Regions from separate parts of the Pseudomonas grandcourensis genome, predicted to be linked through region 1. Evidence: predicted binding sites of a transcription regulator. Region 1 holds the regulator's gene; each other region holds the start of a gene.

Region 1 (3,278 bases):
GCCACGCAAAATCGCGTCGTACTGATCGACAAGGCCAAAGTTGTCGACAAGGACAACAACGTCACCCAAGGCGAGAAAATTGTCTACGACACGGACAAGAAACTCGCCAGCGCCGGTCGCGCCACAGGCAGCAAGGTCACCGAGTCGCGCCCGCGTATCGACATGGTGATCCAGCCGAAGAAGAAAACCGACGAGAAAAAGGCCCAGTAATGGCAACTCTGAAAGCTCAGCATCTGGCCAAGAGCTACAAGAGCCGCCAGGTCGTGCGTGACGTCAGCCTGTCCATCGACAGCGGCCAGATCGTCGGCCTGCTTGGCCCGAACGGCGCCGGCAAGACCACCTGCTTCTACATGATCGTCGGCCTGGTGCAGGCCGACCAGGGCCGCGTCCTGATCGATGATCTGGACGTCAGCCACCAGCCGATGCACGGCCGCGCAAAGGCCGGTATCGGCTACCTGCCGCAAGAAGCATCGATCTTCCGCAAACTGTCGGTGGCCGACAACATCATGGCCATCCTCGAGACCCGCAAGGAACTCGACAAGGCCGGCCGTCGCAAGGAGCTGGAAAGCCTGCTGCAGGAGTTCCACATCAGCCACATCCGCGACAACCTGGGCATGAGCCTGTCCGGTGGTGAGCGCCGCCGCGTGGAAATCGCCCGCGCCCTGGCCACCAACCCGAAATTCATCCTCCTCGACGAACCCTTCGCCGGCGTGGACCCGATTTCGGTCGGCGACATCAAGCAGATCATTCACCACCTCAAGGCCAAAGGCATTGGCGTGCTGATCACGGACCACAACGTTCGTGAAACCCTGGATATCTGTGAAACCGCCTATATCGTCAATGACGGCCAACTGATCGCCGAAGGCGACGCAGAGACCATCCTGGCCAACGACCTGGTCAAGGAAGTGTACCTGGGCCATGAGTTCCGCCTGTAAGCGCTGAGCCGTGCCCAGGCAGTTGCCCGGGCACCTGACCGGCCCACTCACCAGCGCCTCGTGCCGACAAGCGTGGTCAGCCCTCAACAAGGGCAGCGCAGCAACACAGCTTTATAGTTTTTATTGTTACAGCGCTCTAGGCAAACCCTTTAGTTTCAGGCATATAATTTGCTTAAGTTTGGCGCCCCGGCGCCCTGTAGTGGATGGCGCATGTGCGCCGGCGAATAAGGTGTTAAGCCCCTGCCATGAAACCATCGCTAGTCTTGAGAATGGGCCAGCAGCTGACGATGACACCGCAGCTGCAACAGGCCATCCGCCTGCTCCAATTGTCGACCCTGGACCTGCAACAGGAAATCCAGGAGGCCCTGGAGTCCAATCCGATGCTCGAACGCCAGGAAGAAGGCGACGACTTCGACAATTCCGACCCCTTGGCCGACAACGCCGAACAAAAGCCCAACACTGACATCCAGGAGCCCTCCTACCAGGAAAGCGCCCCTACGGTTGATAACCTTGAGGAAGGCGACTGGAACGAACGCATTCCCAACGAACTTCCCGTCGATACTGCCTGGGAAGACGTATACCAGACCAGCGCCAGCAGCCTGCCAAGCAACGACGATGACGAGTGGGACTTCACCACCCGCACCTCGGCCGGCGAAAGCCTGCAGAGCCACTTGCTGTGGCAACTGAACCTGGCCCCGATGTCCGACACCGATCGCCTGATCGCCGTGACCCTGATCGACTGCATCAACAATCAGGGCTACCTGGACGAAACCCTCGAGGAAATCCTCGAAGCCTTCGACCCGGAACTGGACATCGAACTGGACGAAATCGAAGCCGTCCTGCACCGCATCCAGCAATTCGAGCCCGCCGGCATCGGCGCCCGCAACCTGGGCGAATGCCTGCTGCTGCAATTGCGCCAGCTGCCTGCCAAGACCCCTTGGCTGGCCGAGGCCAAGCGCCTGGTCACCGATTACATCGACCTGCTTGGCAGCCGCGACTACAGCCAGTTGATGCGTCGCATGAAGCTCAAGGAAGACGAACTGCGCCAGGTCATCGAGCTGGTCCAGAGCCTCAACCCTCGTCCGGGCTCGCAGATCGAGTCCACCGAAGCCGAGTACGTCGTTCCTGACGTCATCGTGCGCAAGGACAACGAGCGCTGGCTGGTGGAGCTCAATCAGGAGTCAGTGCCACGGCTGCGGGTCAACGCCCAGTACGCTGGTTTCGTGCGCCGCGCCGACACCAGCGCCGACAATACCTTCATGCGCAATCAGTTGCAGGAGGCCCGCTGGTTCATCAAGAGCCTGCAAAGCCGCAATGAAACCCTGATGAAGGTTGCCACCCAGATCGTCGAGCATCAGCGCGGCTTTCTGGAGTACGGCGACGAAGCTATGAAGCCGCTGGTCCTGCATGACATCGCCGAAGCGGTGGGCATGCATGAGTCGACGATTTCACGGGTGACCACCCAGAAGTTCATGCACACCCCCCGGGGCATTTATGAACTGAAGTACTTTTTTTCCAGTCACGTAAGCACCTCCGAAGGCGGCGAATGCTCGTCCACGGCGATCCGGGCGATCATCAAAAAACTGGTTGCAGCGGAAAATCAGAAAAAGCCGTTGAGTGACAGCAAGATCGCTGGTTTACTGGAGGCACAAGGCATTCAGGTGGCTCGCCGCACCGTCGCCAAGTACCGCGAATCCCTCGGGATCGCGCCTTCGAGCGAACGCAAGCGGTTGATGTAGGGCCACGCCACAGCGTTCCAGTGGTAGATCATCTGATCTACCGCTTTATGCACTGGCAACGAAGGAGAAGCTGTATGCAAGTCAACATCAGTGGACACCAACTGGAAGTGACCGAACCTCTTCGCACCTACATCGGCGAAAAACTCGAGCGATTGGAGCGACATTTCGACAAGATCACTAATGTGCAGGTCACGATGACCGTCGAAAAACTGAAGCAGAAAATCGAAGCCACGCTACATATTCCCGGGAATGAAGTGGTCGCCAACGCGGAACATACCGATATGTATGCCGCGATCGACGCACTCACCGACAAGCTGGATAAACAACTCAAAAAGCATAAGGAAAAGACCCAGAGCCTCCTTCAGGGCGCAACCGGTCGTTAACACTCCCTACCCATGATCCGACTTGAAAGTATCCTGACCCCCGGCCGTTCCCTGGTGAACGTGCCGGGAGGCAGTAAAAAGAAAGCCCTCGAACAAATTGCCAATCTGATCGCCCGCGAAGTGCCGGCCCTGGAGATGCAAGATGTCTTCGAGGCACTGATTGCCCGTGAAAAACTCGGCTCCACCGGGTTTGGCAATGGCATCGCCATTCCACATTGCCG
Region 2 (3,278 bases), 1.0 Mb from region 1:
CAAATCCGAGGCAGTTCTACTTAACATGACAGGCTTCCTTTAATCCTCGACCACCCAGGTGTCCTTGGTTCCGCCGCCCTGGGAGGAATTGACCACCAGGGAGCCTTCGCGCAGGGCGACACGGGTCAAGCCGCCGGGCACGACCCGGGTTTCACGACCCGACAGGACAAACGGCCGCAGGTCGATATGGCGTGGCGCAATGCCGTTTTCGACAAAGGTCGGACAGGTCGACAGCGACAGCGTCGGTTGCGCGATATACGCATGGGGCTTGGCGATGATCCGCGCGCGGAAGGCTTCGATTTCCGCTGCCGTCGCCGCCGGCCCCACCAGCATTCCGTACCCGCCGGAGCCTTGGGTTTCCTTGACCACCAGTTCTGGAAGATTGGCCAGCACGTGGGAAAGCTCAGACGGATTACGGCATTGCCACGTAGGAACGTTCTTCAGGATCGGCTCTTCATCGAGGTAGAAACGGATCATGTCGGTAACGAACGGATACACCGACTTGTCGTCCGCCACCCCCGTGCCGATGGCATTGGCCAGCACCACGTTGCCGGAACGGTAGGACGACAGCAGCCCCGGCACGCCGAGCATCGATTCCGGGTTGAAGGCCAGGGGATCGAGGAAGGCGTCGTCGAGGCGACGATAAATCACGTCGACCGCTTTCGGCCCGTCGGTGGTGCGCATGTAGACCTTGTCGTCACGCACGAACAGGTCCGCGCCCTCCACCAGTTCCACACCCATTTCCCGCGCCAGGAACGCATGCTCGAAGAACGCACTGTTGAAGCGCCCCGGCGTCAGCACCACCACGCTCGGGTTATCGATGGGGCTTGAGCTCTTCAGGGTGTCGAGCAGCAGGTTCGGGTAGTGGTCGATGGGGGCGATGCGTTGCGCCGCGAACAGCTCGGGGAACAGGCGCATCATCATCTTGCGGTCTTCGAGCATGTAGCTGACGCCGCTCGGCGTACGCAGATTGTCTTCGAGCACGTAATACGTGCCGTCGCCGTCGCGCACCAGATCGACGCCGGAGATGTGCGAATAGATATCGCGGTGCAGATCCAGCCCTTGCATCGCCAACTGGTACTGCTCGTTGGCCAGCACCTGCTCGGCCGGAATGATGCCGGCCTTGATGATGCGCTGTTCGTGGTAGAGGTCGGCGAGGAACATGTTCAACGCCTTGACCCGCTGGATGCAGCCGCGCTCGACAATCCGCCATTCACTGGCGGGGATGCTGCGGGGGATGGTGTCGAAGGGAATCAGGCGCTCTGTGCCCTGCTCGTCCCCGTAGAGCGTGAAGGTAATCCCGGCGCGATGAAACAACAGATCGGCCTCGCGTCGCCGTTGTGCCAGAAGCTCGTCAGGCGTCTCGGCCAGCCAACGGGCAAACTCCCGATAATGCGGGCGGACCTGGCCGCCGGCATCGTACATCTCATCAAAATAGGTGCGGATCATGCCGTACTCCTTGTCACTCGGACGTCCAGACCTTCGCAAGGCCCGTGCCATCGGCATAAACGCTTAAATTTCAATCGGTTGGATAATCAACGCGCACTCACCGCACCAATCCTGTGCGGTAAATGCCCCAACCTGATCGCCCCCGCTTCATTGCAAGGCGTGGTGGTCGCCTATCACCAGCATAGTCAGAGTTGATTTCACTGCCCGGCAACGGGTGCGGATAATCCACGCATTCGCTGAAAAGCTCACCGAACTTCCCTTTTAGTCGCCTGCCCTGGCGGCTTTTTTTTGTTGGTGTCCAACGCCCACAAATGAAAACGGCCAACCCGAAGGTCAGCCGTCATTGCTGGTTGTCACTGTTCATAAGGTTATGCGAGTCGCCCTCGTACCTCCTGTTTCACACCCCAGCCTTCGATAATGCCGCCCAGAGGCTCGACCACTGCTTCGAAACCCTGTTCGAAGTCGCCGATATCGTCGTAGGTGGCATACATGACCTTGCACAACTCCAGCGCCCAGGCACCGTCGTCACGCACACTGATTTGCGCATCCAGGGATTCACCACGGTGGAAATGACCTGCCGCCCTGCGTGCCCGCTCCTCGTCCGGGAAAATGGCGTAGAACTCGATGGGATGAAACCGCGAAAAGTCAAAACCGCCTTCTTTCATGCGGCGCAGCACGCTGCTGCTGATGTCTTCTTGATAGGCTGTGCTCATGAAACGTCCTCCTCAAAACGATGGATAGACTTTCCGTACTCCCTCACCCGCAACCGAACAGCGCGAGCGACGGCAACCGATGTGCCGGCGGGAAACAAGCATGGAGCTGACAAGACCAGACCTTAGCGATTCATTCGCTGATCTCGCTTGCAGAGTAGCCTCAAGATAGAGCCTCTGCCAAGGCCTGGATGTGAATGCGACAGGTGTGGTTCAGATTGGAGCAATGCCGAGGATTTGAATGCTGTTCTGGGACTTGAGCTCTTTGACGCACGCATCGGCGGTCCGCCCTTCCAGATCGTTCAGATCCAGTTCGGCGGCGACAGGGAGAAGCCGGGCCTTGATGAGCTTGGCGGCGTGCTCGTAGTCCGGGCGTTCGATGCACTCAAAGACTTCGTTGATGGTTTCGCCATGATCATCCACGAAAGTGACTTTCCACTTTTGCATTGGTGCCTCCTCGATAAAACCCATGAATGGGCCTACCTCTATCTCGACCTGTTAGCTGGCTAATTGTTCCACCGTATTACATAGGTCGGCGGATGTAATCAAAGACTCACAACACCCACTGCCATTGCGTCGAGCGCAATCCATGTAGGAGCGAGCAGGCTCGCTCCTACAGGGTTTTAGTCGTTGCTTGGCTTGTTCACCGCCTGCAACACGTATTGCGGCAAGGCGAAGGCGCCGATGTGGATTTCTGGATTGTAGTAGCGGGTGACGATGCCGCTGCCCGTGAAGCGCTGTTGCAGGGTTTCGCGGGACAACTTGCGATAGGCGGTATTGGTGGCGCCCCAGGCGAAGGTCATCGAGCCACCGATGTAGGTCGGCACAGCGGCCTGATAGAAGTGCCAGTCGGGGAACAGGCTGCGCAGGCGACCGGCGGTGGTCTTCACTTCTTCGATCTGCATGAACGGCGTACCGTTCTGGGTCACCAGGATGCCGCCTTCGTTCAGGCAACGGTGGCAGGCCTGGTAGAAGTTTTCCGAGAACAGCACTTCACCCGGTCCGATCGGGTCGGTGGAGTCGGAAATGATCACGTCGAACTTTTCAGTGGTGGTGGCGACGAAACGCATGCCGTCGTCGATCACCAGGTTCAGGCGTGGATCATCGAACGCGCCCTTG
Region 3 (3,278 bases), 600 kb from region 1:
CGTTAACATCTGGGCATGATTTCCCGAGGCTGCTGAACACATAACCCCCCCCACAGGGATGTGCGTCAGTCGTTGAATCGAGGGCAATAAAAAAGAGGCCTCCCGAAGGAGACCTCATTTTTGTCACGCCGCGTGTTGCGGCGCTACCGGATCAGCAGCTGTAGTACAGCTCGTATTCCAGTGGGTGTACGAAAGTACGTACTTTGATTTCTTCTTCGCTTTTCAGGGCGATGTAAGCGTCGATGAAGTCGTCGCTGAAAACGCCGCCTTTGGTCAGGAACGCACGACCTTTGTCCAGCTCTTCCAGGGCTTCCTTCAGGCTGCCGCAAACTTGTGGGATCTCTTTGGCCTCTTCAGGCGGCAGGTCGTACAGGTTTTTGTCAGCTGCGTCGCCAGGGTGGATCTTGTTCTGGATGCCGTCCAGGCCAGCCATCAGCAGTGCGGCGAAGCACAGGTACGGGTTGGCAGCCGGATCCGGGAAGCGTGCTTCGATACGGCGGGCTTTCGGGCTCGACACGTAAGGAATACGGATCGAAGCGGAACGGTTGCGAGCCGAGTAGGCCAGCATCACTGGAGCTTCGAAGCCTGGAACCAGACGCTTGTAGGAGTTGGTAGCCGGGTTGGTGAAGCCGTTCAGGGCCTTACCGTGCTTGATGATGCCGCCGATGAAGTACAGGGCGGTGTCGGACAGGCCGGCATAGCCTTCGCCAGCGAAGGTGTTCTTGCCATCTTTCCAGATGGACATGTGAACGTGCATGCCCGAACCGTTGTCGCCGTACAGTGGCTTCGGCATGAAGGTCGCGGTGCGGCCGTAAGCGTCAGCAACGTTGTGTACAACGTACTTCAGGGTTTGGGTTTCGTCGGCTTTCTTCACCAGGGTGTTGAACTTGACGCCGATTTCGTTCTGGCCGGCAGTCGCCACTTCGTGGTGGTGAACTTCAACGGTCAGGCCCATTTCTTCCAGTGCGTTGCACATGGAGGTACGGATTTCGTGGTCGTGGTCGAACGGCGGAACCGGGAAGTAGCCGCCTTTGACGCCTGGACGGTGGCCTTTGTTGCCGCCTTCGATGTCCTGGTCGGACATCCACGAACCTTGTTCAGAGTAGATCTTGAACATGGAGCCGGAAATGTCGGACTTGAACTTCACCTGGTCGAAGATGAAGAACTCTGGCTCTGGACCGGCGTATACGGTGTCACCGATAGCGGTGGCCTTCAGGTACTCTTCGGCGCGCTTGGCGATCGCACGTGGGTCGCGGTCGTAGCCTTGCATGCTCGAAGGTTCGATGATGTCGCAGACCAGGATCAGGGTCGGCTCTTCGGTGAACGGATCCAGGACAGCGGTGGAGTCGTCCGGCATCAGGATCATGTCGGAGGCTTCGATGCCTTTCCAGCCAGCGATGGAGGAACCGTCGAACATTTTGCCGACTTCGAAGAAATCGTCATCCAGCGCATCGCGAGCCGGCATGGTCACGTGGTGCTGAGTGCCTTTGGTGTCCGTGAAGCGCAGATCAATCCACTTGACGTCATGATCTTTGATGAGTTGAACCGACTTCGACATAGTGTCCTCCGGGTGGCTTCGGGCTAGTAATGGATGCCCTTAAATGTGGGTGATGCCGGCGCGAATACTCTGCCAAGGCAACCTGCCTCACAAGGGAGCAAATTGCATGCCAGTGCCCCAGCATGGGTTTTTTGCCCCAAAAACACGCTTGCGAGGGCATATTGCGCTTTAAAGCAGAAAAACTCGCCCTGTAATGTGGCGCCACATCTAATAAATGACCTGTTTTGGTGCGTGCGAAACCTTCTGCACATTAACTGGTTAAACCTTGAGCAATTTCCGCTATAATCCGCGCCCCCTTTTTCGGCAGGCCATGCGCGCGCTGTTTCCATGAAATTAATCGTAAAAGTCTTCCCCGAGATCACCATCAAGAGTCGACCTGTCCGGACGAAATTTATCCGCCAGTTGGCCAAAAACATCCGCGCCGTGCTCCGCGATCTGGACCCGGCCGTGGTGGTGAATGGCGTGTGGGACAATCTCGAGCTGGAAACCCGCGTTACCGACCCGAAAGCCTTGAAAGAGATGGGTGAGCGCCTGACCTGCATGCCAGGCATCGCGCACTTTCTGCAGATCGACGAGTACCCGCTGGGCGACTTCGACGACATCACCGAAAAGTGCAGGCAGCACTACGGCGATGCGCTGGCCGGGAAGATTTTCTCGGTGCGTTGCAAGCGTGCGGGCAAGCACCCGTTCAGCTCGATGGACGTCGAAAAATACGTCGGCAGCAAGCTGCGTCGCGAGTGCGGCGCCGCCGGGATCGACCTGAAAGCGCCGGAGATCGAAGTCCGGATCGAAGTTCGCGACCAACGGTTGTTCGTGATCCACAGCCAGCACAACGGCATCGGCGGATATCCGCTGGGCGCCCTGGAGCAGACCCTGGTGCTGATGTCCGGTGGCTTCGACTCCACCGTGGCGGCCTACCAGATCATGCGCCGCGGCCTGATGGCGCATTTCTGCTTCTTCAATCTGGGCGGACGTGCCCACGAACTGGGCGTCATGGAAGTCGCGCATTTCATCTGGAAGAAGTACGGCAGCTCCCAACGCGTGCTATTTGTCAGTGTGCCGTTTGAAGAAGTGCTGGGCGAAATTCTCGGCAAAGTCGATAACAGTCATATGGGCGTAGTATTGAAGCGTATGATGTTGCGCGCTTCGTCCCAAATTGCCGATCGACTGCAGATCGACGCGCTGGTCACCGGTGAGGCGATCTCCCAGGTGTCGAGCCAGACGCTGCCGAACCTGTCGGTGATCGACTGCGTGACCGACAAGCTGGTGTTGCGTCCGCTGATCGCGAGTCACAAGCAGGACATCATCGACCTGGCCAACGAAATCGGCACCGCCGATTTCGCCCGGCACATGCCGGAATACTGCGGCGTCATCTCGGTCAATCCGAAGACTGCAGCCAAGCGCTATCGCGTCGAGCATGAAGAGAAAGAATTCGATATGGCGGTACTCGAGCGTGCGCTCGAAAACGCCAAGCTGGTGCCGATCGATCGCGTGATCGATGAACTGGGCCAGGATTTGCAGATTGAAGAAGTCAGCGAAGCGCTGGCCGGTCAGATCGTCATCGACATCCGTCACCCGGATGCCGCTGAGGACGACCCGCTGGACCTTGCTGGCATCGAGGTACAAACGATGCCGTTTTATGCAGTGAACGCTCGTTTCAAGGAACTGGACCCTACTCGCCAGTACCTGCTGTATTGCGACAAAGGCGTGATGAGTCGCC

Evidence for each region. The regulator sigma-54, encoded in region 1, starts transcription at its own class of promoters, with help from an activator protein. The targets are predictions, from matches to a motif close to ANTGGCATNNANNTTGCTNT.
Region 2: a site for sigma-54 is predicted at 1,482-1,501, ahead of AABM52_RS09120 (circularly permuted type 2 ATP-grasp protein). Genes of this name have one in related genera too.
Region 3: a site for sigma-54 is predicted at 1,653-1,672, ahead of glnA (glutamate--ammonia ligase). Genes of this name have one in related genera too.

The regions. Positions count from the first base shown of each region.
Region 1 is NZ_CP150919.1:991,944-995,221, reverse strand. Features, by position in the region: gene lptA (lipopolysaccharide transport periplasmic protein LptA) at 1-210, shown strand, start outside; gene lptB (LPS export ABC transporter ATP-binding protein) at 210-935, shown strand; gene AABM52_RS04260 (RNA polymerase factor sigma-54) at 1,181-2,674, shown strand; gene raiA (ribosome-associated translation inhibitor RaiA) at 2,749-3,057, shown strand; gene ptsN (PTS IIA-like nitrogen regulatory protein PtsN) at 3,070-3,278, shown strand, end outside.
Region 2 is NZ_CP150919.1:2,014,447-2,017,724, reverse strand. Features, by position in the region: gene AABM52_RS09125 (alpha-E domain-containing protein) at 1-27, opposite strand, end outside; gene AABM52_RS09120 (circularly permuted type 2 ATP-grasp protein) at 40-1,449, opposite strand; gene AABM52_RS09115 (ribonuclease E inhibitor RraB) at 1,818-2,162, opposite strand; gene AABM52_RS09110 (hypothetical protein) at 2,373-2,606, opposite strand; gene speE (polyamine aminopropyltransferase) at 2,783-3,278, opposite strand, start outside.
Region 3 is NZ_CP150919.1:391,602-394,879, forward strand. Features, by position in the region: gene glnA (glutamate--ammonia ligase) at 152-1,558, opposite strand; gene thiI (tRNA uracil 4-sulfurtransferase ThiI) at 1,886-3,278, shown strand, end outside.